Regions from separate parts of the Pseudoalteromonas sp. SG44-17 genome, predicted to be linked through region 1. Evidence: predicted binding sites of a transcription regulator. Region 1 holds the regulator's gene; each other region holds the start of a gene.
The links. Region 1 encodes sigma-54, which starts transcription at its own class of promoters, with help from an activator protein. Its sites were predicted from a motif close to GTTGGCACGNNNNTNGNNT; they were not measured.
Positions count from the first base shown of each region.

Region 2: the regulator sigma-54 is predicted to act here: its motif matches at 8,044-8,062, upstream of dps (DNA starvation/stationary phase protection protein Dps).
Region 3: the regulator sigma-54 is predicted to act here: its motif matches at 5,945-5,963, upstream of H5182_RS18120 (TorF family putative porin).

Region 1 is NZ_JACJEV010000051.1:2,926-14,071, reverse strand. It holds gene murA (UDP-N-acetylglucosamine 1-carboxyvinyltransferase) at 1-899, opposite strand, end outside; gene H5182_RS20895 (BolA family protein) at 913-1,170, opposite strand; gene H5182_RS20890 (lipid asymmetry maintenance protein MlaB) at 1,176-1,469, opposite strand; gene H5182_RS20885 (phospholipid-binding protein MlaC) at 1,462-2,136, opposite strand; gene mlaD (outer membrane lipid asymmetry maintenance protein MlaD) at 2,143-2,691, opposite strand; gene mlaE (lipid asymmetry maintenance ABC transporter permease subunit MlaE) at 2,706-3,485, opposite strand; gene mlaF (phospholipid ABC transporter ATP-binding protein MlaF) at 3,485-4,300, opposite strand; gene H5182_RS20865 (calcium/sodium antiporter) at 4,556-5,527, shown strand; gene H5182_RS20860 (KpsF/GutQ family sugar-phosphate isomerase) at 5,553-6,524, shown strand; gene kdsC (3-deoxy-manno-octulosonate-8-phosphatase KdsC) at 6,524-7,075, shown strand; gene lptC (LPS export ABC transporter periplasmic protein LptC) at 7,072-7,626, shown strand; gene lptA (lipopolysaccharide transport periplasmic protein LptA) at 7,616-8,149, shown strand; gene lptB (LPS export ABC transporter ATP-binding protein) at 8,146-8,871, shown strand; gene H5182_RS20835 (RNA polymerase factor sigma-54) at 8,938-10,434, shown strand; gene hpf (ribosome hibernation promoting factor) at 10,463-10,750, shown strand; gene ptsN (PTS IIA-like nitrogen regulatory protein PtsN) at 10,755-11,146, shown strand, end outside.
Region 2 is NZ_JACJEV010000003.1:114,897-126,042, forward strand. It holds gene H5182_RS03380 (hypothetical protein) at 1-477, opposite strand, end outside; gene gss (bifunctional glutathionylspermidine amidase/synthase) at 710-2,593, shown strand; gene H5182_RS03390 (Lrp/AsnC family transcriptional regulator) at 2,745-3,194, opposite strand; gene H5182_RS03395 (LysE family translocator) at 3,295-3,888, shown strand; gene H5182_RS03400 (oleate hydratase) at 4,109-6,097, shown strand; gene H5182_RS03405 (HPP family protein) at 6,335-6,754, shown strand; gene corA (magnesium/cobalt transporter CorA) at 6,839-7,795, opposite strand; gene dps (DNA starvation/stationary phase protection protein Dps) at 8,133-8,657, shown strand; gene H5182_RS03420 (methyl-accepting chemotaxis protein) at 8,780-10,447, opposite strand; gene H5182_RS03425 (DUF2237 family protein) at 10,904-11,146, shown strand, end outside.
Region 3 is NZ_JACJEV010000033.1:7,907-19,052, forward strand. It holds gene rpsN (30S ribosomal protein S14) at 1-117, opposite strand, end outside; gene rplE (50S ribosomal protein L5) at 128-667, opposite strand; gene rplX (50S ribosomal protein L24) at 684-998, opposite strand; gene rplN (50S ribosomal protein L14) at 1,009-1,377, opposite strand; gene H5182_RS18100 (AsmA family protein) at 1,655-3,595, opposite strand; gene H5182_RS18105 (hypothetical protein) at 3,834-4,253, shown strand; gene H5182_RS18110 (helix-turn-helix transcriptional regulator) at 4,262-4,462, shown strand; gene H5182_RS18115 (hypothetical protein) at 4,611-5,774, shown strand; gene H5182_RS18120 (TorF family putative porin) at 6,064-6,741, shown strand; gene H5182_RS18125 (aldo/keto reductase family oxidoreductase) at 6,875-7,768, opposite strand; gene H5182_RS18130 (Bor/Iss family lipoprotein) at 7,998-8,327, opposite strand; gene H5182_RS18135 (Bor family protein) at 8,324-8,638, opposite strand; gene H5182_RS18140 (hypothetical protein) at 8,831-9,019, shown strand; gene H5182_RS18145 (DUF5329 domain-containing protein) at 9,232-9,606, shown strand; gene H5182_RS18150 (M1 family aminopeptidase) at 9,662-11,146, opposite strand, start outside.

The sequences.
Region 1 (11,146 bases):
TGTGGCATGGTTTTAATATTAACGGCTTTGAGCTCACGGCCACGCATATCAAGGTAAATACTATCTTTATGTACTTCAATCAAAGCATTAGTCGCACGCAATTTTTCAATCACAGGCTCTAAACTATGAAAATCGGTAAGCTTACATAGCACTTCACCACCCGCCATTGCTGCGGCCACTAAAAATGTGCCAGTTTCAATCCGATCTGGCAAGATGCGATGCTCACAACCATGCAGCTTTTCAACACCTTCAATTTCAATACGGCTAGTGCCTGCACCGCTAATTTTTGCCCCCATTGCTGTTAAGCAAGCAGCTAAATCTATAATCTCTGGTTCACGCGCCGCGTTTTCTAATACGGTTTTGCCGTCAGCTAAGGTTGCGGCCATTAATAAATTTTCGGTCGCGCCAACGCTGACCATTTCCATGTAGATTTCAGCACCTTTTAAACGCCCATCTACCTTTGCATTGATATAACCATTTTCAACGCTAATAACAGCGCCCATGCGCTCCAAACCTTGAATATGAATATCAACCGGGCGAGCACCAATTGCACAACCACCAGGAAGCGATACTTGTGCTTGACCAAAACGAGCAACCAATGGACCTAATGCTAATACTGACGCACGCATTTGTTTGACTAACTCGTAAGGGGCCAATGTTTTATCAACTTTGCCACCATCAATAACGAGCTGTTCGCCGTGCCAGTGTATTTCTGCGCCGAGGGTTTTTAATAATGCTTCAGTAGTGCCGATATCACGCAGGCGAGGAACATTATTAAAGGTACTTTTACCGTCAGCTAATAATGCTGCAAACAAAATAGGTAAAGCGGCATTTTTAGCGCCAGAGATAGTGACTTCACCGGCAAGTCCGGTTCCACCCTGAATTACAAATTGATCCATGAGGAAACCTTTTTTATTGAGGTAAAATGAATTTTTGTTCGCGCTTCCACTCAGTTGGCGTAAATGCACGGATCGAAACTGCGTGAATTGTGCCGTCAGAAATGGTGTTCATCAACGGACCATATACCAGCTGTTGTTTTTTCACTCGGCTTAAACCATCAAAACAATCGCCGACTGCGATAACTTCATAATGACTACCGTTGGCTTTCACATGTACTTCAGCTAATTGCAATGCGTCGCGCAATAAGGTTTCGACTTGGCTTGTTTCCATAACTCTCACTCAAATAGGTTGGTAACCTGTCCCAACTGCATCAACTTTTGCAGTTGTTCAGGAATATTTTGCAATTCAAGGTGAATACCTTGCTGCTTTAATTCTGCGAAAGAGTGAATTAACCAAGCTAAGCCCGCCGTGTCAACCCTAGACACCTCAGAAAGGTCAAAATACCAGTTTTTATGGTTACTTTGTGAGTTTTTATTCAGAAGTCGTTCAGCGGAAATTGAATTTCGAGTCAATTCACCACTGACTCGATAGTGCTGTTCGTCAAGCTGAGTAACCGTTACTTTACTCATTACCGCCGTCACCTCTAAATTGCACTGGCAACTTACTTTTCTGTTCAAGTAGGTCACTTACATGGTTAATACCTTGCTGGCGCAAAATGCCTTGAAATTCACTTTGCTTGGCATCTAATAAACTAATGCCTTCGGCAACCATGTCATAAGCACGCCATTCGCCATCGCGATCTTCACGTACTTTAAAATCAATTTTAATTTCCGGCTTGCCTGGCTCGACAATTTTGGTTTTCACTAATACTAGGTCTTGTCCTGTAAACTCTTTGCTTGCACCAAACTCTACTTTTTGGTTGGTGTATTGCGTAAACACACCAGCATAAGTAGCGATTAAGTATTCTTGAAACACATCAATAAAGTGTTTAATATCCTCAACGGCTTGCTTTTGCTCCGCAGGATCTTTAATCGCACGTACTTTTGATACATGACTTCCTAATACACGCAGTGCAGCATATTTATAATCAATGTAAGGCATCAACTCTTCTTTGACAATAACCCGTAGGTGCTCCTTATCTTTTTCGATTAAAGGCTGGTCACGAGTAATACGTTGAAAAGTATTATCAGATACTTGGCGGACCATTTTATATGGGTCTGTTAAATTGACCGCATCGCTTGCTACGCTAATGGCACTGAAAGTCAGCGCAACTACCATTAAAAATTTCTTAAACATAATTACTTACTCGCCGCCTTGATTGAATAAAAATTGCCCGATTAACTCTTCAAGCACCAATGCTGATTTCGTGTCAGTGATATAGTCGCCATCATTTAAGGCTTTGCTCTCAACACCAAATAACTCGTCTAACCCTAAGTTTTTATCATCACTCGTTACCGCAACACCTAAACACGCTTGTTCAGCTGATTTTGGGGCAATAACAGGGTTAATCCCCAAGTATTGCTCACCGAGAATGCCTGATGTCAGGATTGAAACTGAGCTGGTATCTGAAAAACGACATTGATATTGCGCATCAATCGTCATATCAACAACTGGCACAAATTCTTGTGGGTGAATTGAAATTCCCTCAACTCGACCAACCACTACACCACCTACTTTAATCGGCGCACGTGTTTTTAATGAACCAATGTTTTCAAACTTGGCTTTCAATAAGTAGGTTTCGCCGTTGCCGCTGATCCCTGCATTGGCAACTTTTAACGCCAACATAGCAAAAGCTGCTATGCCTAGCGCAACAAAAAAACCAACTAAAATTTCTAATTTCCGTGAATTCATTATCTATACCTTTATTAGCTAGTAAACATTACCGCTGTCAAAATAAAATCAAACCCTAAAACAGCCAAAGATGAGTGTACAACTGTCTCTGTTGTTGCTTTACTGATCCCTTCAGAGGTCGGTATACAATCGTAGCCTTTATAAAGCGCAATCCATGTAACCACGATGGCAAATACAAAACTCTTGATCATGCCATTTAAAATATCTTGCTGGAATGACACTTGTGACTGCATGATTGACCAAAAACTCCCCGTATCAACACCCAACCAATCAACCCCCACTAAATGAGCACCAATAATTGCAACTGCTGAAAATATCAACGCCAGTAATGGCATACTGATAAAGCCCGCCCAAAAGCGTGGCGCGATAATACGTTTAAGAGGGTCAATAGCCATCATTTCAAGACTTGATAACTGCTCAGTCGCTTTCATTAAACCTATTTCTGCGGTTAATGCACTACCAGCTCGCCCGGCAAACAATAATGCAGTAACAACAGGGCCTAACTCTCTAAGTAAACTCAATGCTACTAATGGGCCTAAGCTATCCTCTGCACCATAACCAACTAGTACGGTGTAGCCTTGCAACGCCAACACCATACCAATGAATAAGCCCGACACCATGATAATCAATAGTGACTGCGAGCCGACCATATATAATTGCCGTATTAAAAGCGGCGTGCCTTTTCTAAAATTAGGCAAACTCCACAACGCACCTATCAACATCTGAGTAGAGCGACCAAGTGCAGCAAACCGTCCTAACGTTTTATGACCTAGCATTTGCAAAAAATCAAACATCAGCGGCGCCCTCCCAGTAATTCTTCTTGATAAGGTTGAGCAGGAAAATGAAACGGCACTGGGCCATCAGATAATCCTTTTAAGAACTGCTGAACTAGGGCCGATTCATGATTACGCATTTCATCCGGTGTACCGCTACCAATAACGCCTTGATCGGCAATAATGATAACGTGATCGGCAATACTCATTACTTCTGTTACATCGTGAGTTACGATTAATGATGATAACCCAAGCACTTGATTAAGCGACTTAATCAACTTAACCAACACACCCATGGAGATAGGGTCTTGGCCTGCAAATGGCTCATCATACATAATTAATTCAGGATCAAGCGCGATTGAACGCGCTAATGCAGCACGACGTGCCATACCACCTGACAGCTCAGAAGGCATTAGATCTTGTGCTCCACGCAAGCCAACAGCTTGTAATTTCATTAGCACCACAAGGCGAATTAAATCTTCACTTAGACGAGTGTGCTCACGCAGCGGAAAAGCGATATTGTCAAACACTGACATATCGGTAAATAATGCGCCGCTTTGAAACAACATACTCATTTTGGTTCGCGCCGCATAAAGCTCTTTGCGCGACATGGTAGGAATGTTATTGCCTTCGAATAAAATAGTGCCGCTATCTGGTTTTAATTGGCCACCAATTAAACGCAACATGGTGGTTTTACCAATTCCGCTTGGCCCCATAATTGCCGTAATTTTTCCTTTAGGGACACTAAAGCTCATATTTTTATATATACAGCGATTGCCCCTAGAAAAGCTTACATCCTTGATTTCTACTATTGGTTGCGACAAGTCGCTCTCCATTACTATTTTCACTAGTTCACCTATTTTAAGCGTTTTTACACCAAGATGGAAAAAACAAATCGTAAAATTTTGTAATATTCTATGTAATAGCGCTGCAAAGCTTACAGCAGTTGGCTTAACCGTCGCTTAAATAATTTTTCTCAGTCCAAATCAGTCCATAATCTAACAAGCTTCGCAGATTCTTTTATTTATACTTTCAGGTTGGCTTTTGTTACTATTTGCAGCCATCTCATTTTGAATAATTGGCGTAACGTAATGGTGACTTCTTTTGTCATTTTAATTCTCGGATTTGCAGCTCTCGTTTGGAGTGCAGATCGCTTTGTATATGGTGCTGCGGCACTGGCAAAAAATTTCGGTGTTCCTACTCTTATTGTTGGTTTAACAGTTGTTGCTATGGGCTCGTCAGCCCCTGAAATGATGGTCTCAGCATCAGCTGCGCTTGCAGGTAAAACTGACACTGCAGTGGGTAATGCCGTTGGCTCAAATATCACTAATATTTTACTTGTTTTAGGTATTACCGCGCTATTGCGCCCACTATCAGTATCATCAATGACATTAAAACGCGAAATGCCGCTTGTGCTGCTAGTGTCAATCGCCGCCTGGTATATATTTTCGGATAACTACTTTTCATTTGCTGAGGGCGTTGCATTAATCATAGGCTTTGTGGTCTTTATTGCGGGCTTAGTTATTATTTCTATTCGCGCTAAAAACCAAGCTGATGACCCATTTGTAAGTGAAGCCTGTGAAGACGTACCAGATAACGTGCCCACCAAATCGGCTTTATTTTGGTTAATTATTGGTATGATATTACTGCCTGTCAGCTCACATTTTTTAGTTGGCTCAGCAGTTGATATAGCCAAATACTTTGGCCTAAGTGATTTAGTAATAGGGTTAACCATTATTGCTATTGGCACCAGTCTGCCTGAGCTGGCAGCCTGTATTGCTGGGGTATTAAAAAACGAAGATGATTTAGCACTGGGTAATATTGTTGGCTCAAATATCTTTAACATTTTAGCTGTGTTGCCACTGGCTGGGATTATCAACCCTTCAATTATTGACCCTTCAGCTGCAAACCGTGATGCCTTAATTATGATTGGTGCCACCATAGCCCTTATAGCTATGTCCTTGAGCTTTAAAGGTACAAGACGCATTAATAGAGTTGAAGGTGGCCTGTTATTGGTCGCATTTTTAGCATATCAGAGTTATATTTTTAGCCAAGTTGCTTAATGCTACCCACAAAATGGATAACACAATGACGCAGTTAAATTTTATTGAACAAGGTAAGCGGGTGCTAGAAATAGAGCGCCAAGCACTGCTTGATATAACCCAATATCTAGACGAAAACTTTAATCAAGCTTGCCAATTGATGTATCAATGTCACGGAAGGATCATAGTAGTCGGTATGGGGAAATCTGGGCATATTGGTAATAAAATTGCTGCAACACTGGCAAGCACTGGCACGCCTGCGTTTTTTGTCCATCCGGGTGAAGCAAGTCATGGTGATTTAGGGATGATCACTCGTGATGACGTGGTTATGCTTATTTCTAACTCAGGCGAAACCAGCGAAGTACTGAATATTATTCCGGTTATTAAACGTATTGGCGCAAAAATGATCGCCATGACAGGTAACCCTGAATCATCAATGGCAAATTGGGCTGATGCTCATGTATGCATCAAAGTAAGTCAAGAGGCCTGCCCATTAGGACTCGCCCCGACTGCGAGCACGACTGCAACGCTTGCGATGGGTGATGCAATAGCCGTTGCTCTGTTAGAAACCCGAGGCTTTACTGCCGATGACTTTGCGCTATCGCATCCAGGGGGAAGCTTAGGCAAACGTTTACTATTGTGTTTAAAAGATATTATGCACAGTGGCCCAGCAACGCCTATGATCAATGACAAGCAATGTATCAAAGATGCATTAATCGAAATGTCGGCCAAGGGCTTAGGTATGACGGCCATTGTTGATGACACAGGGCAACTTGCAGGGCTTTTTACTGACGGTGATTTACGCCGAATTTTAGAGCAACGAATGGATATTCACAGTACTTTGATCAGCACTGTCATGACCCGCTCTTGCACTACAGCAACTGCAGATATGCTTGCCGCCGAGGCACTCAATATTATGGAGAATAAGCGTATCAATGGCTTAATTGTAGTTGATGATAAACACCACCCTATTGGTGCTCTTAATATGCAAGATTTGCTCAAAGCAGGAGTTTTATAATGCAGTTTGCTGACTTATATCAGCCACTTTCAGATGATGCGAGCGAGCGAGCACAAAAAATCAAACTCCTGATCTGTGATATCGACGGGGTGTTTTCAGATGGCCGCATTTATCTTGGCAATCAAGGTGAAGAACTCAAAGCGTTTAATACTAAAGATGGTTTTGGTATCAAAGCACTGATCAATAGCGGTTTTGAAGTTGCCGTGATCACCGGTCGTCATTCACAGATAGTTCAGCAACGGATGACTAGCCTGACAGTACCGCATATTTACCAAGGTCAAGAAAACAAGTTGCAAGCTTATCAACAGCTCAAAGATAAATTGCAGTTAAGCGATGAACAAATCGCTTACATAGGCGATGACGGGCCTGACTTGCCGGTAATGGAATTAGTTGGTTTTGCGGTGGCAGTAAATGATGCTCACCCCTTGATCAAGCGAGTTTCACATTATACAACCATGCTCCCTGGTGGTTTTGGAGCGGTGCGTGAACTCACTGATTTATTAATGCTCGAAAATGGTAAATCATTAACTAGCGAAGGCACAAGCTCATGAATAGTGCGCGTTTAATATTATGCGTATTATTTGTCGGCTGTATGGTATGGCTGTGGTATCCGTATTTTTATCAAAGCACTGCCATAAAACAAAACCAAGAAGATATAATAGCAAAACCTGATTATACTGCGGTGGCATTAAAACAAACCGCGTTTGATGAACAAGGTAAAATTAGCCACAAAGTAACAGCTGCAAAAATGGAACTTTACCAACAGTTAGGGTTTACTTACTTTGAACAACCTATTTTTACACTCTATAATCAACAGCAAACGTGGCAAATTAATGCCGATGAAGCCACCCTATATGAAAATCATCAATTAATTTTAGAAGGTAATGTGGTTGCTAAAAACCTGACCAATAATGCCATGATTGAACATATAAACGCAGATAATATTCAGGTTGATATTGAACTACAAACCATGAGTTCAGAACAACCAGTTGAATTAATCGGACCAAATTTAAAGATCACTGGGCGCGGCCTCCATGCCGACTTAAAAGCCGAAGTGGTAGAACTAATTAACCATACGCGAACCATATATTATGACCAATAAATTTGCTCACTTGCTTGTGATACCAAGCTTATTCATTGCCTTTGCAAGCTTTGCTGAAAATACGGCACCACCTGCGGATCAAGTCTCTATCAGTGCTGAAAAGCAGCTTGCCCAACTGAAAGATAATATCGGTATTTTTGAAAAAAATGTTGAAATCATTCATGGTAACCGCCGTATCAAAGCGGATCGACTTGAAGTCCATAAGCGCGAAGATTTAGGCAATAACAAACAATTGCTTGTTGCAACTGGTAACCCTGCTTACTTTGAAGAAAAACAAACTGATGGCACAATAATGAGCGCCAGTGCTGATGAAGTCCGTTACGATGTCGCCAAGCGCTATTTAACGTTAATTGGTAATGCACAAGTCACTCAAGCAGGTCAAAAAATTAATGCCAAAAGCATTACCTATGATATGGACCAACAGCTGATCAGTGCTGAAAAAGGCGCAAGCTCAAACGATCGCGTACACACTATTTTGGTACCTGTTGACAGTAAAAAAGACAAACCTAAAGGGCAGCCATGAGTATATTAAAAGCTGAATTTTTAGCAAAAAGCTATAAAGGTCGCCAAGTTGTAAAAAGCGTGGGTTTAGAAGTTAGCGCAGGCAGCATTGTTGGCTTACTGGGTCCTAATGGCGCAGGTAAAACCACCACTTTTTATATGATTGTGGGTTTAGTACCTAGCGACAAAGGTAAAATAAGTATTGATGATAATGACATCACTTTACTGCCAATGCACAGTCGCGCACGGTTAGGGATTGGCTACTTACCACAAGAATCATCCATCTTTCGTAAGTTAACTGTTTATCAAAACCTGATGGCTATTTTAGAAACTCGTAAAGAGCTGAATAAACAAGCCAGAGAAGAAGCACTAGACAGCTTACTTGATGAGTTTAGCATTCAACATATTCGCGACAGCCAAGGTATGGCATTATCTGGTGGTGAACGTCGTCGAGTTGAAATTGCACGCGCTTTAGCCGCAAATCCAAAATTTATCTTACTTGATGAGCCTTTTGCTGGCGTTGATCCTATTTCAGTGTTAGATATAAAGAAGATTATTGAACACCTTAAAAACCGTGGTATTGGCGTACTTATTACCGACCACAATGTACGAGAAACCCTTGATGTTTGTGAAAAAGCCTACATAGTTTCTCATGGGGAGTTAATTGCATCAGGTACCCCTGAGCATGTACTTGCCGACCAAACAGTCCGCGATGTTTACCTGGGCGAGCAATTTAGGCTATAAAGCCACGCTCGGCTAAGTATCTGCTAGACTTAACGATGATAACAATAAAAGGATTGTTAGAGATACATGAGGCAATCACTCCAGCTGCGCATGGGCCAGCAACTTACAATGACACCACAGCTGCAACAAGCAATTCGCTTATTGCAACTCAGTACATTGGATCTCCAGCAAGAAATTCAAGAAGCACTCGACAGCAATCCATTGTTAGAGCTAGAAGAGCATGAATATTCAGACGACACGGCTGGTAAAAACGAACAAAAACAAGACAACGATGACTTAACCGTTAGTGCATCAGCAGACGACAAGCCCAGCGAATATGAACAAGAAAGTAGCGAAGCATTAAGCAAAGAGACTTTAAGTGACGAAATGGCTATGGACGTCACCTGGGACGAATACATGAGTGCTGCGCCAAATACGTCATCCGGCCCAATGCCTGAAGATGAGTCAATTTATCAAGGTGCTTCAACTGAAACCCTGCACGAATATCTGATGTGGCAATTACAGCTCACACCTTTTAGTCCAACCGATGAAGCCATTGCCATTGCGATTGTTGAAGCTGTTGACGATTCAGGTATTTTAACCTTGAGCTGCGAAGACATCGCAGAGAGCTTAAATCAAGGTAATAACGAAGAAGAAATCGAACTCGACGAAGTGCAAGCAGTGTTAAAACGCATTCAGTTATTTGACCCTGTTGGTATTGCTGCGCGCAGCCTACAAGAATGTTTATGTATTCAATTAAATCAATTTGATCCTGCAACTCCTTGGATTAGCGAGACTAAAATGATTTTAACTGATCATATCGATTTATTAGCTAGTCGTGACTATCGCACTTTGATGAAAAAGACTAAGCTTAAAGAAGATGAGCTGAAAGAAGTAATGACACTGATCCACAGCCTTAACCCAAAGCCTGCGGATACTATAGTACGCGAAGAGTCAGAGTATGTTATACCTGATGTTTCGGTGAAAAAAATTAAAGGTCGCTGGGTGGTTGAACTTAATCCAGACAGCATGCCAAAAATTAGAGTGAACAGCCAATATGCGGCAATGTCACGCTCAGTAAAATCAAGCACTGACAGCCAATTTATACGCTCGCATTTGCAAGAAGCTAAATGGTTTATTAAAAGCCTAGAAAGTCGTAACGAGACGTTACTCAAAGTAACTAACTGCATTGTAAAACAACAGCAGGGATTCTTTGAGCATGGCCCTGAAGCAATGCGACCTATGGTACTAAACGACGTTGCTGAAATGGTTGAGATGCACGAATCAACAATCTCTCGCGTAACGACACAAAAGTACATGCATACCCCCCGTGGTATTTTTGAGTTAAAGTATTTTTTCTCAAGTCATGTAAGCACTGAGAACGGCGGCGAATGCTCTTCGACAGCTATTCGAGCATTGATCAGAAAATTGATCAGTGCAGAAAACTCAGCGAAACCATTGAGTGATAGTAAGATTGCAGATATATTGGCAGAGCAAGGTATCAAAGTAGCTAGACGGACTATTGCAAAATACCGCGAGTCGCTGGCTATTCCACCGTCAAATCAACGTAAAAGTTTGATTTAAGGCGTAAAATCACAAGAGGAAAATGCTTATGCAACTAAATTTAACTGGTCGTCACGTAGAAATTACTGATTCATTAAGAGACTATGTAAACAATAAGTTTGCCAAGCTTGAAAGGCATTTTGATCATATCAATAATGTCCATGTTATTCTTGATGTAGAAAAACTAAGCCAAAAAGCAGAGGCCACATTACATGTCAGTGGCGCTGAATTATTTGCCTCGACTGAGCACCAAGACATGTATGCAGCTATTGACGGACTAATCGATAAACTTGATCGTCAAGTAATTAAACACAAAGAGAAGCACGCTCGACACTAACACTATGAAATTAAGCTCACTTATTTGTCAGGACTGCAGTAAAGCTGCGGTCCTTTTTAATAGCAAAAAACGGATCATTGAATTTATAAGCCAATTGGCTCATGAACAACTCCCTCAGCTATCACAACAAGAAATCCTCAACGCACTACTATCGAGAGAAAAACTAGGTAGTACCGGTATTGGTCGTGGTATTGCTATCCCTCATGGCCGTATGAGTGGTGTTGAAAACCCGCTAGCAATAATTTTAGTGAGTGAATCACCGGTTGATTTTGATGCGATTGATAATCGCCCAGTTGATATATTTGTAGCCCTCATCGTACCAGATGGTGACAGCCAACTTCATTTGAAGACGTTAGCCACAATTGCTGATAAACTCAATAACAAAGATTTTTGTAA
Region 2 (11,146 bases), on a different contig from region 1:
ATCAACAGCGCGGCTACCGGCCAAACTTAGCAGTTGTTTGGCTGGTATTGATCCTGGTGCTGGCCATACACAAATATATCTAGGCGTACACCAGCAAAATACCTTACTAATATAGCGGACCAGCTGTGCAAGTAATGGTTCTGATAACGGATGCTCACTAAACACTTCAAACATAGTCTCGTCATCATCATTACGACAAACACTGACTATAAATAAGCTACCATCATCAGCTTCTACAACTTGCGCGTATAGATCATCATCTGGCACGCTGTCACTAATTGCCCGCCTTTGACGAAGCTCGGCAAAATGCTCTGCATTACAATCTTCATTCAGCGCAAGTAAGTCTTCACACTCTTTAGCGATTGCTTTTTCAGTATCTAAACCTATAATTTTATTTAAATTATAAGTTTTTAAAACTCCCTGACCTAAGCGACGTAAACATTTTTCATCAATTTTATATAATGGATAATGACGCATAACTTCCCTTTAATGACTGTTTTTAGTTAATATGGGGACAATAAAGACGTAAATCAACTAAATGATAATTAAGTGATTAATGAGCTCTTTGTAATACGCAATAACGGTTGGTCTATGCATCTAGCAGCAACATATAAAATGCCTGAAAGATTATATTTATTATCTTGCTATCGGCCTTATTCACTCCTATAGTCTGCAAATTATCACTCCTTAATTTTGAATTACTTTGTCTATTAAATCCCGCGTTCCTGTCAGTCAGTTTGGTGAATTATTAGGTTATGCGCCTGGTAATGTTGCTGTTTATTCGTCTGATTACGATACAGCTGACGAAACAATTTATCCTAACCGTAGCGCCTATCGTAGTTACCTCGATGGTATTTACATGGGCTATAAATGGCAATGTGTTGAATTTGCGCGACGCTGGATGTATCTCAATCATGGCTATATTTTTGATGATGTTGCAATGGCTTACGATATTTTTGAGCTACGCTCAGTGCGTGACATAAACAATCAAACCAGGTTGCCTTTACAAGCATTTCGTAATGGTGCAAAACACCACCCAGTGGTAGGAAGTTTACTCATTTGGGAAGAAGGCGGTGAATTTGAAGAAACTGGCCATGTTGCGGTGGTGGTTGAAGTACATCAGGATAAAATTCGTCTTGCTGAACAAAACGTGGCCCATCAGCTATGGCCGCAAGATCAACAGTGGTGTCGCGAACTCAAAGCGAAAGTCACAAAAGAAGGTGACTACTGGATTGAGTGCTCTTACAGTGACGCCACTATTTTAGGCTGGATGACACAAACTGAGTACAGCGAATTTAGTGAACCTACGCCTGAAATAAACACTGATCTGTTTGCCATAAAAGCCCAATATGCAACTGATTATGGGCAAGCCACTAAGTCATGGCTTAACATTGCCAATGACGATGAAGCAGCCTACGTAGAAATGATGCAAGGGCATAAATTGACTTCAGTTAATGCTGATCAACATCATTATTTTACAATTTCAAAAACCGCTCAACAAACTATTGAACATGCTACCAATGAATTACATGGCTTGTTTATGCATGCAACAGACTATGTACTGCAGCATCCTGAGCTATTAAAAAAGTTTAATTTACCCGATGCGGTGCTCAATAAGATTCGCCAATCATGGGATAATCGCTTAAATCAACTGATCACCAGTCGATTTGATTTTGCATTAACTCCCGCAGGCTTGAAAGTCTATGAATACAACTGCGATTCAGCATCGTGCTATATGGAAAGTGGCAAAGTACAAGGTAAATGGGCCAAACACTTTGGTGTTAAAACGGGTATTGATGCCGGCCATGATTTATTTAAAGATTTAGTAAGGGCATGGCGAAAAAGTGAAGTAAACGGCCTTGTCCATATATTGCAAGATGATGAGCCAGAAGAACATTACCATGCATTGTTTATGAAAGAAGCTATTGAAGCCGCTGGTTTTGAGTGCAAAGTAATCATTGGTTTGACTGATTTACACTGGGACGCAGCGGGTAATATTGTTGACGCTGATGGCGAAAAACTCAGTTACGTTTGGAAAACATGGTCATGGGAAACCGCTCTTGATCAAATAAGACTAGAGTGTGAGGCTGATCAATCCCAAAGCGATGATTTTGAGCCGCACTGGCAATCTGGTAAAACCCCACGTTTGGTCGATGTATTACTTCGTAAAAATGTGATGGTTTTTGAGCCGCTGTGGACATTAATACCCAGTAATAAAGCAATTTTGCCAGTACTGTGGAGTTTATTTCCAAATCATCCGTTTTTACTCAATACTGCATTTGATTTAAATGATGAACTATTGCAAACAGGCTATGTCGTTAAACCGATTGTTGGTCGATGCGGTGCAAATATTCAACTCGTTGATGAACAACAACACGTAATAGAAAAAACAACGGGTCATTTTGCCTCTCAAGAGCAAATATACCAGCAGTTATTTGCCCTTCCTAAAGTAGCTGATTACTTTGTGCAAATATGTAGTTTTACCGCAGCAGGTAAATACGCTGGTGCTGGCGTACGCGTTGATAAAAGCATGATTATAAACGGCCACAGCGATTGTATGGCACTGCGTATCAGCGATGATAGTTACTTTTAATTAAACGTGCTTTAACCTCAATTTTGAGCGCATATCAAACCCAACAAGTAGCCTGTTTACTGCTACTTGTTGGGTAAATAAAGTGACATAAACCACCAAGCAAGGACTCAGCATAAAATTAAAAGTGGCATCGCACCGTTGGCGCTAGCATTTACGCCCGCTCATCTTTTGGTGAGTCCATCACTACATGCGAAGTGATCGTTCGTACCTGTGGGATTGATCCTAAAACATCAGCATGGAATGCTTTATAAGACTTAATATCAGCGGTTTCTACTCTAAGTAAATATTCAAATGCTCCTGTGACATTATGGCACTCTTTAACTTCATCAATAAACTCAAGTGCTTGTTCAAAAGCTCGTTGTGATTTCGTAGAGTGCTCATTTAAACCCACCCCCACATACGCGACAAAACCAAGTCCAAACGCTTGATTATTAATAACTGCTCGGTAGCCTTTGATCACACCTGCTTTTTCTAACTCTTGTACACGGCGCAAGCATGCTGATGGGGATAAACCAACCAAATCAGCAAGTTCAGCGTTGGCAATTCGACCACTGCGCTTTAATTCTTGCAATATCCTGTCGTTAATTCGATCTTTTTTCATATTAAGTTGCTAAAGTAAATTTATAATAGATTAATAAGCGCAAAAATTGCGAGCCATACAAAATATAATTGCACAATCATTATCAACTGAGCAACTATAAATGAATATTGAATTGGTATCAGCATTAGCATTATTTGCACTTGTATCTTCCATCACCCCAGGTCCTAACAACCTGATGTTAATGAACTCAGGCGCTAACTTTGGTTTTAAACGTTCATTGCCACATTTACTCGGCGTAACAATTGGCTTTGTGATCATGCTCGTATTGGTTGGTTTAGGTGTCATGCAATTGTTTGACTTTTTTCCATGGAGTTACCAGCTATTAAAAGTGCTTTGCATGGCTTATTTGCTTTATCTTGCTTATAAAATTGCCAGTAATAAAACTCCTATCGGTGCTAAAAATAGCGATACTAGACCTTTTTCTTTTATACAAGCATCTTTATTTCAATGGGTTAACCCGAAAGCCTGGACTATGGCATTAAGTGCAGTAAGTGTTTATGCCCCATCCAAAGGAATTGGCGCAGTGGTACTTGTAGGCCTTATTTTCGGTATAATTAATTTACCCTGTGTCTGCTCATGGACGTTAGTCGGACAAAGGCTACAAGTATGGCTAAAAGATCGCAAGCGCCTACGAGCATTCAATATTTTTATGGCTGTATTGTTAGTCGCCTCGGTACTTTTTAGCATGCTGTGAGTAATAAAACAAATAAACGCCTTAATAATGGCAACTTGGTTAAGTTGCCATTGTTAACCTCAATTTCGGATAACAAATCAATTTCCAGCAGCTAACTTATAAACCCCTCGCGAACTAAAACTTTGATCTACTGCAACATGACTATGCTTGCCTCGTGCAATTATGGAGAGACTTGCAAACAGTACTGACACTTATCTATATTCATGAAAAGGGATGGCTAATGACGAATAAAGCAATAGCGAAGTTTAATATTTCTGCAACCGCAGCAAGTAATTTCCAACATGAAGCTGACGCAACGGCTGATTTTTGGAGCAATAAACCACTTAATACCTTGCCCCCTCATGATTTTATTGCTCCTTATGCACGTCATAAAACGCTGCCTACACCCGGTATAGAAAAACGTAATGCTTGGATCATTGGTGGAGGTATTGGTGGCCTAGCAGCGGCATTTTATCTTATTCGTGATGGCCATATGAGCGCTGAAAATATTACCATTTTGGAAGCAATGGATATTGAAGGCGGTTCAATGGATGGCGCGGGTAACCCTGATGACGGCTATATTATTCGTGGTGGCCGTGAAATGAACTGGAATTACGACACCTTGTGGGATCTGTTTCAAGACGTTCCCGCTGTTGAACTGCCCGAAGGCTATTCTGTGCTTGATGAGTACCGTTTAATTAATGATAACGACGCTAATTACTCACAAGCCCGTTTAATAAATAAATGCGGTGAGATACTCGATGCAAGTGACTTTGGCCTGAATAAAGCCCAGCAATGGGAGCTGATCCGTTTAATGCTCAAGCGCAAAGAAGAGCTTGACGATCTCAGCATTGAAGACTATTTCAGCAAAGGTTTTTTACAAAGCAATTTTTGGTTTTTATTTCGTACTATGTTTGCCTTTAAAAATTGTCATAGCTTGTTAGAAACTAAACTGTATTTGCATCGCTTTCTTGATTCTATCGATGGCTTTGCCGACATGTCTGTTTTACTTTTTCCTAAATATAATCAATACGATACCTTTATTAAACCGCTTGCTAATTTATTACGAGACAAAGGCGTAAATTTTCAATTTGCAAGCCGTGTAAACGATCTGGATATAACATTTACTGGTAATAAAAAAACCGTAACGGGGATCCATGCCACTGTAAAAGGTGAAGCACAGCATATTAACGTTGCTTCAGACGATTTAGTTTATGCACTAACGGGTTCAATGACAGAGCATACAGCTTATGGCGACATGCAAAATGTACCCGAACTGAACTGTGAAAAACATGATCCCTGCGAAAATAGCGGGTGGAATTTATGGAAAAACCTCGCGAAGAAATCAGCTGTTTTTGGTAAACCCGAAAAATTTTATGGCGATATTGATAAGTCTATGTGGGAGTCAGCCACACTGACTTGCAAGCCATCCCCACTTATAGATAAGCTAAAGACATTATCAGTAAACGATCCTTACTCTGGTCGCACGGTAACTGGCGGCATTATTACTTTTACAGACTCTAACTGGCTATTGAGTGTAACGTGTAACCGCCAACCTCATTTTCCAGATCAACCCGATGATACGTTAGTACTTTGGGTCTATGGTTTATTAATGGACAAACAAGGTAATCGTATCGTTAAAACAATGCCACAATGTAGCGGTGAAGAAATAATTACGGAGCTTTGCTACCATTTGGGCATTGAACAGCAGCTTGATGAAATCATTGCCAATACCAAGATACGTACAGCGCTAATGCCTTATATCACAGCTCAATTTATGACTCGTGCAGCTGGTGACAGACCCACCTCAGTTCCTGAAGGTTGTACAAACTTAGGTTTGATTGGTCAATTTGTTGAAACCCACAACGATATTATATTCACGATGGAAGCCTCTATTCGTACAGCACGTATTGGGGTATATAAGTTACTTAATATCCCTAAACAAGTGCCCGACATTAGCCCAACCCAATATGATATTCGTAACCTAATTAAAGGAGCTAGAGCGCTCAACAGCGGCAAGCCCTTTATTGGCGAGCGGTTATTACACCGCCTGCTTGATAAAACCTACTTTGCTCATATTTTACCGCCATTACCAGAGCCAAGTAGTAAAGAACAAACCCATTTTGAAGCAGAAATGCATGAGCTACTGGGCAAAGGCAACTCGGCGATACATAAATTTTCAAACTGGGTTGGTACACTAAGGGATAATTTTTCGCATAAAGATAAATAATCTGAGCTTCGGAGAGTAAATATATCTCCAGTGGCTATAAATCTAAACCAGCTGATGACCAAGCTAAAAACTATTCCTATACAAAAAACCAAAGCCTTGATCTTGATAAAGTGCAATAAGAAAAAATAAGGCTAGAATGATTAATAATATGAGCTCTGGATAATCCATCTATCTCCAGTAGCTATTTTAGTAAACCTTTTAACCAAAGTTCTAGTTAGTGATTTCACGGGAGCCAAAATGAGCCAAACAGTTGCAGATTTAATGACATCAGATCCATTTGCCGTAAGTGCAGAAAACACCCTACACGACGCACATAATCTAATGAAGGAAAAAAATATCCGCCATATTCCGGTAATTGATAACAATGGCGAACTAGTGGGTATGTTGACACAAAAAATCATGATTGCCCAAGTGATGAATATTATGGCTAATTACAGTCCTAGCGCACTTGAACGAAAGGAAAAACAAACGAAAATACACACTATTATGGCAACCGATTTTGCCACTGTACTAGCAACCCAACCACTGCAAGATGTTGCTCGGTTTTTTGTTGATAACCGCCATGGTTGCATGCCTGTGATCACTGAAAAAAATAAACTCGTGGGTATACTTACCTCGTCCGACTTTGTGCGCCTAGCGGCCGCTTTATTATCTTAATGCAAGGTGATAATAAGACCGCTATCCGTATAAAATGAATATAAACTCGTATAATAGTGTATGCCAAGTAGTCATTGGCACACACTACAGCCAGCCTTTGTGTTTAAAAAATAAATAAGGGGCAAAGCCCGATAGCAACATAATGCCAATTGCAAATGGGTAACCCCATTCCCATTGCAGCTCAGGCATTATATTAAAGTTCATCCCATATACACTGGCTACTACGGTAGGTGGTAAAAAAACCACCGAAGCAATAGAGAAGGTTTTGATAATTTGATTTTGTTCAATGTTAATAAAACCTTGTGTTGAATCCATCAAAAAGTTCACCTTATCAAACAAAAAGGTACAGTGAGACATTAGCGTATCTATATCAAGTACAATTTCTCGTAGTGATTCGCGATCCTCATTTTGTACACCTAAACGACGTATTAAAAACGAAATATTGCGCCGCGTATCCATTAAACACAAACGCACTTTCCCATTCGCATCCTCTAAACGCGCGATACGACTAACCGCTTCTTCTAGATCAGAGTCATCTTCTTCTAGTACATATGCACTGAGCTTCTCTAACTGATGATGCATATCCTCGAGCATATCAGCATGGTTTTCGACTTTTTGATCGAATAATGTAACCAATAACTGTTTTGGCGTATCACACATTACTTGACCTTTACGTGCTCTTAAGCGTAACAATCGAAAGTCAGCCAGCTCGTCATCGCGAATGGTCAGCAAACAGTTATCCTGTAGTAAACAGGCAACTGTTACCGTATTAAAACGTCCTTCATTGGGCGACATAAACAATGCATGCACATGCAAGCCTTCATTGTCGATAAAACATCGCGATGAAGCTTCAATCTCTTGCACATCCCCTGACTCAGGAAAAGTTATATTGAGCGTTTTTGCAAGCGTATTTCGCTCATCTTCCGTTGGGTTGATTGTGTCAATCCAGTGTGCATTTCTGATTGATACTTCAAGAGAGGTATCGGATGAAGGCTCTAACTCTTTGATCACCCCCTGCTCGATAGAAAAAAATCTCAACATGCACTTCTCCTTTAATAACAAGATGAGTTGAGTATATGTAAGTGATGATTAATCAACAATGACAATACACTCCTGCATCTCAGTTATTATTAATAGTAAGCAATTCGCTAACACGTAACAGCACCTTTTGTTTTGCAGATTTTACAAAAAAGTGCATATTTTTCATGGCATATCAAAGAAAGCTTTCATCCCCCTCCTTTGAAAAAAATACAAAACATTAAATATCAGCAACTTAAAAAATAATTTTTATCGGCACAACCATTGCTTTATATAAACTAACGCATGTTCATAGACTTTATTAGACGCTGTGAACATTCCTTATAAATCAGGAGGAATAATGAGTAACAATAACGAAACAAACAAAATCGCTGAATTTACTGCCCCAGGTATGAATGAAGAATCTGCAAAAAATACCATTGCTACACTTGATAACCGCATGGTCGCACTGATCGATTTACAATTGACTCTAAAACATATTCATTGGAATGTAGTTGGCCCAAATTTTATTGGCGTGCATGAAATGCTCGACCCTCAGGTTGAAGTGATCAGAGCAATGACCGACACCATCGCCGAGCGAATCGCTACGTTGGGCGGAGTTCCAGTTGGTACTCCAAAATCGATAGTTGATCGTCGTTCATGGCAAGATTACGCAATTGGTAAGGGCTTGGTAAAAGATCACTTAGTTGCGCTTGATAAAGTATATAATGGGATTAATGGCGATCACCGAAGTGCGATTGGCAAGCTATCAGAGCTCGATCCGGTATCTGAGGATATGCTAATTAGCCAACTTGCCGATTTAGAACAGTTTCAATGGTTTGTGCGTGCACACTTAGAGTCGTCAACGGGCAAACTCAGCAGCTAATCTAGCGGTTTTGTGTTCAGTTTAAACTGACTAATTTATATTTAAAGTCAAAGATCGGGCTATTTAAAGCCTGATCTTTATTTATTACTGATCAACAATAATATCGCCACTTTTTGTTTATATTAGATCTTAAACTGACCTACTAAATTGCCTAAACTCTCCCCTCGACCAGCTAAGTGATGACTAACTGATGAGGTTGTTTTAATTGAACGTGTTAGCTCATTAACGATTTCTTGAATCGCAAAAACGTTACGGTTAATTTCCTCAGTTACACTACTTTGCTCTGTGGCAGCTGTAGCTATTTGCGTGCTCATATCGTTAATTGTGGTAACCGAGCTGGTTACCGCCCCTAAACTTTCAGAAATTGCGCGAGATGACTCAACTGAGCGATTGCAGCTTTGCTGGCTTGCCAACATTGCCTTTACCGCTGCTGTGACTAGCGTATGTAACTCATTAAGCATTTCATTAATCTCTAACGTGCTCTCTTGTGTACGACTGGCTAAACTTCTCACTTCATCAGCTACAACCGCAAAACCACGGCCTTGCTCGCCAGCCCTTGCAGCTTCAATAGCCGCATTAAGGGCCAATAAGTTAGTTTGCTCAGCAATGCCACCGATAACACTTAATACACTGTTAATTTTTTTAGATTGTTCACTTAATGAATTAACCTGTTCAGCAGCTTGATTAATCTCACTCATTAAATTTGAAACTTCTTCTAAAGAAACATCTACACATTTTTGAGCATTGGCAACATCTTGCGTGGCTGACTGGGTTGATACCGCCACTTGTGTGGTATTTTGCGCGACTTCCTGAGATGTTGCTGACATTTCGGTGATCGCCGTTGCTACCAGCTCAGTTTCATGATTATGGTTTACTAACTGATTTTCAATTAACTGTGTTTGTGTATTGATATCATTTGATGAATCTTTTACATCACGAGTTACATCTGCCACATTGGTGATAATGCTATGTAGTTTACTAACAAACACATTAAATGAATTACCCAATTGACCAATTTCATCATTACTATGCACTTCTAAGCGCTTAGTCAGATCACCTTCGCCTTTTGCTATATCATCTAAGTTTTGCACCATATTTTGGATAGGCTTTACCATATTGTTTGCCGCAATTAAGGCAAAAAACACCGTCAACATCACCCAAAATAATGCAATTAATAACAGGGTCGTTACTTTTTCATTCATATGAGCTTGTATTGTTGCTTGGTACTTTGTTAGCTCAGCTTCAATATCATCCATATAAGCGCCCGTTCCTAGCATCCAATCTGTACCAGGAACCATCGCTGCATAACCCATTTTTTCAACTAACCCCGTTGTATTAGGCTTTTGAAAATCATAATAAAAAGCACCGCCACCTTGTCTTGCTTGCTCAAGTAATCCAACAATTATTTTTTTACCATTGGGATCGGTCATGGCTATTTTATTTTGCCCTTCAATTGCATCACCCAATAGAGCATGGAAAATACTAACGCCTTTTGTATCATAGATAAAAAAGTAACCATCTTTGCCAAAAGTGAGATCTCGCAATGCATTTTTTGCATCTTCTTTAGTCCCCTTGGCTAGTTCGTAATTAATTATTTGGCGGCCTATCTCAACCTCAGTTGCTAATAAACTTTCTTTGTCAGCAATTAATTTTGTTTTAAACGATACAAAATTTTGCTGCTGATTTTGATACTCTAAATAATATGAGCTGGCCATTAAACTAATTAAAAGCAGCGTGAGCGGCAAAATAGCTAATAGCAACAGCTTGTTTTTCAGACTTAGATTACTCATTTTTCCTCACGTGTAACAATGTAAAGCTCCATGGTATTGATACATCGAGAGCTTATAAAAACTGTAATTATACTGCCAATTACAATTAAGTGTTTATTTGAAATCAGAAGCTATTAAAATACCATATTCACATATATATAGATTCTGGATATAAGACAAACGTATAGTAGCTGCAAGTTACCATAATAAATTTTTACTAGTACAGTAAACGTAAAAATTGCAAGCCAACAAAAACACAATTGCACAATAATTACACAACAAGCAACTATAAATGAATATTGAACTGATTTTGGCCTCGCCATTAGTTTGATGAACTGACGTTTAATATTTTTAATGGCTATGTTATTTGTGATCTCCATGCTATCTATCAATATTAAGCTTTTCATCCACCACGTTTTCACATAGTCTGAAAGCAGACTCAATGTAAAACAATACAAATTATAACAAGGTAGTTTTATGAGCAATCAATTAAATGTATTAGGTACGCGCTTGCATTTGTGCTGCGGGAATACAGGCTACACTCGAGAAGGGTTTTGCTATGTCCCTGCATCTGATTTTGGTAACCACAGTGTATGTGCCATCATGACTGAAGAATTCTTACAGTTTTCAAAAGCACAAGGCAATGACTTGATAACGCCTAATCCAATGTACGATTTTGCAGGCCTAAAGGCTGGTGATAAATGGTGTTTATGTGCCGTG
Region 3 (11,146 bases), on a different contig from region 1:
ATCGTCAGATGTTTTCACATCACTGATGATAGCTTTTAGTGCTGCGCGCTTTTCAGCGAACTGAGCAACTAATTTCGTGCGCTTTGCTTCGCGCGCTTTCATAGAATTCTTTGCCATAACCCTACCCTTATTTCTTGAATGGGAAGTTAAACGCTTCTAACAACGCACGGCCTTCCTCATCTGTTTTCGCAGATGTAGTGATTGTGATATCCATACCGCGTACGCGGTCTACTTTATCATAATCAATTTCTGGGAAGATGATTTGTTCACGTACGCCCATGCTGTAGTTACCACGTCCATCAAAAGACTTAGCACTTACACCACGGAAGTCACGGATACGTGGGATAGCGATTGAAACCAAACGCTCAAAAAAGTCCCACATACGCTCGCCGCGTAGGGTTACTTTACAACCAATTGGGTAGCCTTCACGTACTTTAAAGCCAGCAACAGATTTGCGTGCTTTAGTAATGAGTGGCTTCTGACCAGCGATTGCTTCTAGATCCGCAACAGCGTTGTCTAGAATTTTCTTGTCAGCTAGGGCTTCGCCCACGCCCATATTCAATGTGATCTTTTCGATCTGAGGGACTTGCATGACAGAGCTGAAACCAAACTTCTCTTGAAGTTCAGCAACTACTTTGTCTTTATATACTTCATGCAGTTTCGCCATCATTCTACTCCAACTATTAGATAGTTTTACCAGTAGATTTAAAGATACGTAATTTCTTACCATCTTCAATCTTGAAACCTACACGATCTGCTTTACTCGTTTCCGAGTTGAAGATCGCAACGTTTGATACGTCAATAGACGCTTCTTTCTCAACAATACCACCTGGCTGGTTCAATTGTGGAACCGGCTTTTGGTGCTTCTTGATTAAGTTAATGCCTTCGACAAATACTCGACCAGACTCGGTAACAACTGAAAGCACTTTGCCGCGCTTACCTTTGTCTTTACCTGCTAGAACGATTACTTCGTCATCACGACGGATTTTTGCTGCCATGATTGACTCCTTACAGTACTTCTGGGGCTAGTGAAACGATTTTCATGAACTTATCATTACGAAGTTCGCGAGTCACAGGGCCGAAAATACGTGTACCAATTGGCTGCAAGTTATCATTTAAGATAACAGCCGCATTGCTGTCAAAACGGATCAAAGAACCATCTGGACGACGAACGCCTTTCTTAGTACGCACAACTACCGCGTTTTTAACATCACCTTTCTTCACTTTACCGCGAGGAATCGCTTCTTTAACAGAAACTTTAATGATGTCACCAATCGCTGCATAACGACGGTGCGAACCGCCTAAGACTTTAATACACTGCACTTTGCGAGCGCCGCTGTTATCAGCAACTTCCAGCTGAGTTTGCATTTGGATCATGTTAATGACCTCCGGTGTAGTTATTACAACTGTCTTAAATTTGTTTAAAATCAAGACATTTAGGTTAAAAACCACTCAAAAAACAATCTAGTTGTCTCCCAAGGGCGGGCAATTGTATCAGCATTGCGGGGGTAGTGGTAGGTTATTTTTTAATTAATTTAGAATAACGAGGATGGTTGTTTTGTCGATGAAACATATTTTGCTATTTTAGCATTGATTATAAAACAATCAGGGCAATTTTATGCCCTGATTGTTTTATCACCGAATAAAATCGGCATTATTTGCCAAACAAACCTTTTAACTTATCTTTAATTTTATCTTTCGCTTTTTCTTTTACTTCATCTTCTGCCGCTTTGCTTACATCTAAGCTGATGCCAACATCATGAAATGGTCCTTTGATTCGCACTGGAATTTTAAAGCCGGTACTGTCATCTTGGGTACCCTGTCCTTCGAGAGAATCGACTATGCCTGTCACTAAGCGGTAGTTAACTGTCGTTGCTGGTAGATTAACATCCCCTTCACCACTAATACGTACTAATGGACTTAACAAACTCAGATCTGTGTTTTTACCTACGCCATTGGTAAAGTTAAAGCTACCCGTTAGCGCAGAGAAGTCGGTTTGCTGGGAATTATCAAAGCCAGTATCTAGTCCTTGTGATATTGCACCAAAGTTACCCTTAATTAGCTCTTTGCCTTTGCGAACCATTTCAGCAATGTTGGCGCCTTTTACTGCACCATCGGCAAATTCAAATGCTAGTTTACCCTGTAGGGCACTCATAAAGTCTTTTTGGCTCTGACCTGATGTTGCTAAGTCCCAATTGAGTGAGCCTTTGCCCATTAGCTTATCGAAGCCAGCGGCATCTGTTAGCAATGGTTGTGCATCTATTTTATCTAACGAGAAGTTGGTGCTGATTTTGTAAGGAGCTTGTTTCGCATTAACCGTTACTGTGCCTTTACCATTACCTTCGTAGGCGGCAAACTTATCTAGGCTGATCTTTGCTACGCCTTTGTTAAGGTTTACAGTGAATTGATTAGCACCAAGTTTGATTTCATTTGCTTTTAAGCCACTTGAACGGATCACCACATTCGCATCTAAGGCATTTAAGCCACTTAAATCCATTTTTGTGTCATCCCATACAATTGGTTTGGCTGGCTCGTCACTTTTAGGTTCTGGTTTATCTGCTGGCGCTACCACCTCAGGTAAGTAAGGATTTAAGTCCAGCATACCTAAATCGATGTCAGCATTAACGGCTAAACGCTTACCTAAATTAAGCTCGCTTTTTCCTTTGATCTCTAATGCATCAAGAGTGGCGACTAATTCAGCTAGGTTGAACTTATCACCTTGCATACGCATTTTGCCGCTAACACTAAATGCATTAAAGGCGCTTTCTTTAGCGTTCAGCTCGACTCCCTGCCATTTAGCAATGTCTTTTACTGAATCACCACTGAGCGCTAATTGACCTTGAATATCTTTACCTTGACCGGCTATTAAGCCTTTAAACTCAACATCAACCAACTTTGAAGTGACATCAGTTGTCACATTAAATGTATCACCTTCTATTGCTTTAGCTGGGTTATCAACTGTTACATCAAGCTCAAAGCGCTCTTGCATATAAGTGATCCCACCTTTGACTTCGAGTGATTTATGCAGTGAAGGCAGTAAAATAGCTAATTCTAAATCGCTAATTTGCTGTTTAGCTCCCGTTTGACCATCTAAATAAGTAAACGACCCACCATATATAGCTACTTCACCTAATTGAATATCAAAGTTTTCAGGTAGTTTGACTGCCTCACCTGCTTGAGTTTGCTGCTCAGGTTTCGTAGCTACTGCATCAAATAACTGCCAGTTAGCTTTACCATTTTTATCTGTTTCAAGCAGAATGTTTGGTTCATTGATCACAAACTTTTCTAGTTTAAGTTCACCACCAAATAGCGAAAACCAAGGAATATGAACTGCAAGTTGCTGCATGCTTGCCATATCTGCACGTGAGCCAGTTTTCATATTGGCAAAATGCACATCTTCAAGTTCAAGCTTCAAAGAAGGAAAAACGGATAATGTTTTATCGCCTTTAATAGTTAAAGTACGCCCTGTGGTTTGCTCAACCTGCTCAGAGACTTTATTAAAAATGGCATCGGTTGGAATTAAAAACGGTGCAGCAATAATTAAAGCAACAAGCAATAATAATATGACACCAATAACTTTAAATAAGGTCTTCATGATGGTCCTTTCAAATGTGCAAATAATGTTCTTATCATAGCGGGAGTTAGCATTAAAATCATTGTGCAACGAATAAAAATGCTATTCCCTGCATTCTACATTGAATATATGAATTGTGACTGAAATATTTTGATACCTTTAGGTTACAAAAAACAACTTGACCAAATGATACCCCAAGGTTACATTGATACCTGTAGGTTACAAAAATATAAATTAACACTTTCACAGGATGGACTTTATGAAACAACAAGATATTAAAACCGAAGAAAAATTTATGAACCAAAACGCATGGTTTTCGATCTTCATGGGTATAACCTTACTAATTATTAGCGTTTACCCCATGCTTAATCACACATCAGCACCGCTGCTGTTTTTAGGAAGTGCTGCTTTTCTTGGTTCATTTTTTATGTTTGTGATCAGAGGTGGCTTTACATGGAAATTAAGTTACCGCCTGACTTATAAAGATGAGTATTTAAATACTATAGACACGATAGCCTATAAACATGTTGTACTCGCTCTGCTGTTTAGCATGGGGGCGATATATTTAGCTTCAGATAACCTTGCTGTTGATGTAACACACAGTACAATGGCCACCTTTTACTTAGCTGTTATGAGTTTGGTATATGGCTTTTCAATTTTTTGGCAAAGCCGTGATTAGGAGATAATGTGCAAAACCATATAGCTGAATTTCGCAAAGCCGCTGGGCTTTCACAGCAAGAGCTAGCCGATGCTATCGCCGTTTCACGCAAAACAATCAGCACGGTCGAAACATCACGCTTTACACCTTCAGTGATCATTGCATTGAAGATAGCTCGGCAGTTTGAAACTACTGTGGAGCAGTTATTTTCACTTGAAGAAGCAGATTAACCCCTTTAAATGCAATCTTGTGCAGATTTAACTTATCAAGATTGCATCCCCTGTATTCTCCGGTATGATGCACAGCCCTGTTGTTTTAAGACGTTTTGCGCTAAAATTAAACTACTGAAAAATGTATTTAACCGGAGTACCATCAGGCATGAAAAAATTGCTCATTTCACCTTCACAAATGGCATTAGGCGAACAAGAAGGCCATATTTATCAAAATATTCTAAAGCAGGCTTCTGAAATCAGCTTAAACCTGATGGCGGTGAAAATAGAAAATCATCCTGAAGACTTCTTAGGTTGGTGCTATGAACTACTTAATGCTAGCCGTGACCGTATTAATCATGACTTACTCGAAACCAATCAATTACCAATTTTAAAAAAGCTTAATGACTTATTAGTTTCAGCAATTAGCTTCTTACAATTGAAAACATTACGCGTAGCGCCTTGGCCTGTAGTTAGTGTATTTATAGAGCAACATAAAGATGTGTTAGCCCTTGATGAACAGTTACGCCTTGCCAACTATATAGCTGGTATTCGCGAGCAATCACTGAAAGAGATGATCCCTGAAGATTTATTAGCATTTAGTGGCAAACATACTTCTGCACTGGATCCAAGTAGTTATAATTTTGATGTTGAATGGTTTAGCTCTACTAAAAGCGCCAAAGCTTTTCATCAAATGCTTGCCGACCTGCCTGCATTATTTGATGAAGCATTAGCACATATACCTTTAGAAGGTGAAGTAACTGAAGCTGATTACCAAGAATTTGTGGTCAAATATTTAAAAGCCTTTACTGATAGCAATGAAAAGCCAACGCTTGCACCGGCAACTCGTCTATTAGCAATGCGCCGCCCAGATGTTTTTACACCAATTAATAACACCCGTTTAGATGCACTTTGTTCAGCATTGGCTATTACTAAATTAAATAATCGTGACTTTGCGCGTTATTGGCAGGATATTGTCCAAGCAGTTCATGGTATGTCTTGGTTTAAAATGGCAAGTGGTGACAGCGAGCTGGATCAACAACTTGTTGCAATCAAAGCGTTAATTCCGTGCTTTTTCTATCACGCAGACAAAAACACGCCTGAAAACTCTAACTACATCAAGTTATTGAGTAAACCAAAGCGTACAACAACCACTGGCACTAGAAAAGTGCGTCGTGGTAAAGAGTCTGCTGAAATACTTGTTGATCGCGCACTTGCTGCTGACGATATGCCTGAGCATATTCGCGCAAAGCGTGATTCAATTATCAGCGAAGTACAAAAAGGCCGTGGCGTGAACGAAACAATCAGCCTAATGCGTACTATTTTTGGTTAAACCACAGTAAAAAATACAAAAACCCGCTGCAACTGAGTTGTGCATGCGGGTTTTTTTACGCACCAATAAAGTGCGCAAGCTTCGTAAAAAACAATCTCATCCTTTCACTATAAATATTTATACCTTTGTTTATAAAGTAATTTAAATATAAATTATTGCTTTTCATTTAACTTGGCACAAGCAGTGCAATTATCCTAGTAGACAACTAAAAATAGGATCCGCAATTATAGACTGCAATCTAATTAATAATTGCGAGCCAAAAAATCAGCATAACAACAGGATACCAAACATGTTAAAACTAAAATCAGCAATTGCGATCAGCACACTTGTACTCATGGGTGCAACATCTACAGCAGCATATGCAGAAGTAACAGCCAATGCCGCAGCAACTTCAAACTACTTATGGCGTGGTCAAGAACAAACCGGTGGTGATGCTGCAATTTCAGGTGGTATTGATTATGCCAACGAATCAGGTTTTTATGCTGGTACTTGGGCTTCAAATGCAAGCTGGGCCGATGAAATGACCTACGAGCTTGATCTCTATGCTGGTTTTGGTGGCGATATTAATGAAAATATGAGCTACGACGTTGGCTACATCTATTACGCTTACCCTGATGCAGCTTCTGGCGCAGACGCTGATTTTTCTGAAATTTACGGTAGCATCAGTATGGGTGGCTTTAGCTTTGGCGCATCAGTTCTTGCAACTTCAGCCGCAAGCGGTGATGGCACAGACTTTGGTGATTCGTTATACCTGACTGCAGATTACGGTTTCGCAGTTGGTACTAATGGCACTGAAATGGCTTTACACTTAGGTCACTACTCTGGTGATTTTATTGGTGATGACGATATCATCGACTACGGCGTATCTATCTCTAAAGATGGCTTCACTTTTGGTCTATCTGATACCGATATGGATGACAGTGATATTAAGGCTTACGTTGCTTTTTCAATGGACTTTAGCCTATAAAAAAGAATGTGTTACTTGCTGCAACACTAAGGGCCGTAAGGCCCTTTCTCGATCTTGGTAAGCGGTAAGCGGCTAAGTTCAGATTTTATGTCAAGACTTACCCTCAACTCAGACTGCTTAAAACTTACAACTCCTATGGCACACTGTGCCCTGTTGAACCCTGCCAAATACGATACCATTGTTCACGACTGAGTTTTAACTGCTTAGCGGCAACAGCCGATTTAACACGCTCAATGTTGCCAGTACCCAGTACCACTGATGGGAAACTTGGGTGCATTAATAACCACGCGTAAACCACTTGATCAATAGAACTTGCACCAATTTCGCTACCGACTTGCTCAAGTACTTGACGCAGGCGAATCGCTTTTTCATCATTTTCTGCAAAAATGCGACCGCCAGCCAAAGGTGACCAACACATAGGTTTAATATCAAGTAACTGACATTGGTCTAAACTACCATCATCAAGTGCTTGCATTTCATACGGTGAAAATTCAATTTGATTGGTCACCAATTCAAAATCAAGACGCGACTGCAATAAACTTAGTTGTGATGGCGTAAAGTTTGATACACCAAAATCGAGTACATCACCATTTTGCTTAAGAGTAGTGAATGCCTCAGCTACTTCGTCTGCATTCATCAAATAATCAGGGCGATGAATAAGTAATGCATCTAATCTATCGGTATTAAAATGCTTTAACGATTGCTGTGCTGAGCTAATAATATGTGCGGCACTCGAATCGTAATGATTAGCTTGGCCTGCTAATCCTAAGCTTGCAAAAGCAGGTTTAATACCACACTTGGTAATAATTCTAATCTCATCTCGAATACTTGGCTTTAAAGCCAAGGTTTTACCAAACTCTGCTTCACAGCCATATCCACCGTAAATGTCAGCGTGATCGGTGTGCCTTACGCCAGCTTCAATTGCTTGCTCGAGAAAAGCTAAACACTGTTGTGGAGTAATTTGCCAATCTAATAATCGCCAAAACCCTAGTACTAGTTCGTCAATTTTACGCTCTGCGTTGTTCATTATTATCTCTCAACTATTTGGTGCACGATGCTAAAAAATGCCAGCCTCTATACGAATGGACTATATTCTACTAACTTAATATACTTTTAATAGAGAGAAGAAGATAATATATCCAGTATAGAAAAAGCACCCATTAAAAAGTGAGTGCGATGCTAACTATATGATTGAGTTAAATAAGGTTAAGGTACTTAACTAGTACAACTTTAACATGATCTTTGATTATTAAAAATTACTGCACTTTATACGGTACCTGTGCACAACTCACCTCAACTGTTTTTGGGTACCAAATAGGCCCAACTTCGTTAACAACCAGTTCTGCTAAGCCATTAGTAAATGATTTATAAGTGTGCACACTTTGCCATTGCGGATCAGGGCAAATCTCAGATAAATCAACCGCATTCGAGCCCTCATAAAGAGCGGCGGCAAAGTTGTGATGCCATTGCTCACTTTTATGGTTTTCAGCTAAGTCATCATATTCACCGTTATCAAAATGAATATTAGTACACCCCGCTAACACGACAATAAATACAATAGTGAACAACCCTGTTAACTTTTTCATATTCCAACTCCTTCGCTACCTTGCTCCTGACACCAGACTTTAATTGTGTGTGGTGCATAAATACCTAACGTGACTAACCCTAGCGCACCATCGGTAAATGTTTGTTGTGATTGCATTTGCACCACAGTTTGATCGCCACATACCTTTTTTACATCAACACGCTGCTCACCAACCAGTCCCCACATAAAAAATGGACGGCTATCTTGATAAGTTGGTTTTGAGCTAAGTTTAGCCATTTTTTGTGGTTGGATTGTTACAGCTGAACACCCTCCAAGCACAATAAATAACAAACTTATTAAAAAAATTCGCATAACTTAATCCTGATTAATTTAGTGGTGCAGAGTGTAAAATGAATGCCTACTAAAAAAAGTAAGAAACTGTATTGAAAATGTAGAAACAAACTGTATTCATTAGCTTGGCAAGCTTTTTTAGGAACTTTATCTTATTTAGAGCACCTAAAATGCAGTAACATTCTTTTTAGTCAAATTACTTTAAGGTCATTGATGCAGATAAAATCATTTTCTTTTATTGCTATTGTAGCAATTGCCATTGCTTTGCTAAGCATCACAGCATTGGCCACAGCACCATTATCAGACGAATATAAAGGCTTTACTGAAACAGCTCATACACTCACGCAAGATGTAACAACATCAAGGACCGATTATTTTTGCAGGGGAACTCAATGCATGTAGTGATGCAAGGCAAAAGGTAGCTATTACCGCACTTTATAAGCTTGGTTTCTCAAAAACGCTTTATATTGATGATAAACGGACAAATGCTTTTGGTCTTGCGCTTTAACAAATATAGCCCCGCGGTGTGACCGTTAATACAACCCGTGTGCCACAACAACAAAGCTCAGATCACAATCCTATAATGGTAAATTTACACCTAAATGAGGCTATAGATGAAACACTTACCCCATAATATATACGTTTTTATAGCGTGCCTTTTACTGTGCGTTAGTCGGCTAAGTGTTGCAGCAAGCGCAGATCAGGAAGTCAGTCACTTAATTAGTTTTATTAAGCAAAGTAAAGCAACGTTTATTCGAAATGGCGATGAACATAACAGTGAAGAAGCGGCTGAGCATTTAGCCATGAAATACCGAAAAGCCAAACGCTATGCAAAAACCGCTGATGATTTTATTGACAACCTTGCCAGCAAAAGTTCATGGAGTGGTAAAGCCTATACGGTTATTTTACCTGATAGTAGCACATTAACCGCTAGCAAATGGTTAACTGATGAATTAGCCCGTTTTAGAGCAATAGAAAAGCCGCAATAAATGCGGCTTTTCACCTTGTGAAAGTGGATATAAACCAAGTCTCAGCTAACGAACTCTAAAACTTAGCCAAGTTATCAACACTATCTTTATCAATTAACTTAACAAAAGGATCAACCCCTGCGAAAAGCGGCTTTTCTTTCACTTTTAGTTCAATGGTGTTAGTGCCGGTTACTAACCGGTGCTTTTGTGAATAAATCACAAAATCTTCAGCTAGTAGGTTTTCAGGATCATCGTTAAATAATGCAATATCAATCATTTCATCAAGTGGTTGCTCTGCTTCTTCACCTTGACCATCGGCACGCTTTTTAGCGGCCTCGACAGTTAGAGTGACCGTGTACAAGCCATCACTATCAGCCTCATCAGATACTTTCGCTTCTTTCATTGTCAGCTCATATAAAGTGATATACATAAACTGATCATCAATGAACGCTTGCTCTGCGGGAGTCGCGTCACGTTTCAAATAACTAAGTAAATCTAACGTGGTCGGGTAAGGATTACTTTGATATTTAAAGTCACTAACAAACTCTTTTAAAATGCTGTTTAAACGCTCCTCACCAAACAAATCATGCATGGCCATCATCACCACTGAACCTTTTTGGTAATAAATATGCGCTTGGCTTTCTACTTTATACAGCGGCATTTCTTGATACGCTTCAACCGAGCGACCTTGCAAATACTTATCAAGTTCATACTTTAAGAATTTACGTAGCTTTTGCTCACCGTATTTTTTCTTAAGTACCATAATTGCGCTGTATTGCGATAAACTTTCTGACAATACTGCAGCACCTTGCACATTAGCTCCGGTAACCTGATGCCCCCACCACTGGTGAGCCACCTCATGAGCAGTAACATAGTAAGGCACATCAATCTTAGTACTGTCTCGGTTATCTGTAATAAAGCCTATTTGCTCTGAATAAGGTACAGTATTAGCAAAGCTTTGTGCAAATGACTCATAACCAGGGAACTCAATAATACGCATTTGCTTATGTTGATAAGGACCAAACTCCGCAGAAAAATAATCAATTGAATCAGTAACCGACTCAATCATACGATCCACGTTCCACGTATGGTCTTGATGGTAATAGACTTCAACATTTACTCCATTATGCGTTATTTTTTTAGACTCTAAACGAGCGGATAAAATGGCATAAAAGTTTATTATTGGTGAATCCATTTCATAACGGAACGTGCGTCGTCCGTCAGTCACTGTTTCACTTTTTAAATAACCTGGTGCAATTGCAAATTGCGACTCATCAGTAGTAATGGTTGCAGCAAAGTTGATAAAACCACCATTCGCGCCAAACATGCTTTGTTTGTAATACTGAGTGTCTTCAAGTTTATTAGCACGCTGTAGCTCAGGTAAGCCACGTTTACGACGCTCATGTTTATCCGTTAATTGATAACTGTCGTTATAACCAAAGCGCGGGAATAAGCGCCAATTATCAATAAAGGTGCCATTAGCAACAAGCTTAGTATCGGTGTTGCTATCGGCAAAACCTTGGTGGCTGCGCTCGACTGAAATCTCACCTTTGCGCACTTC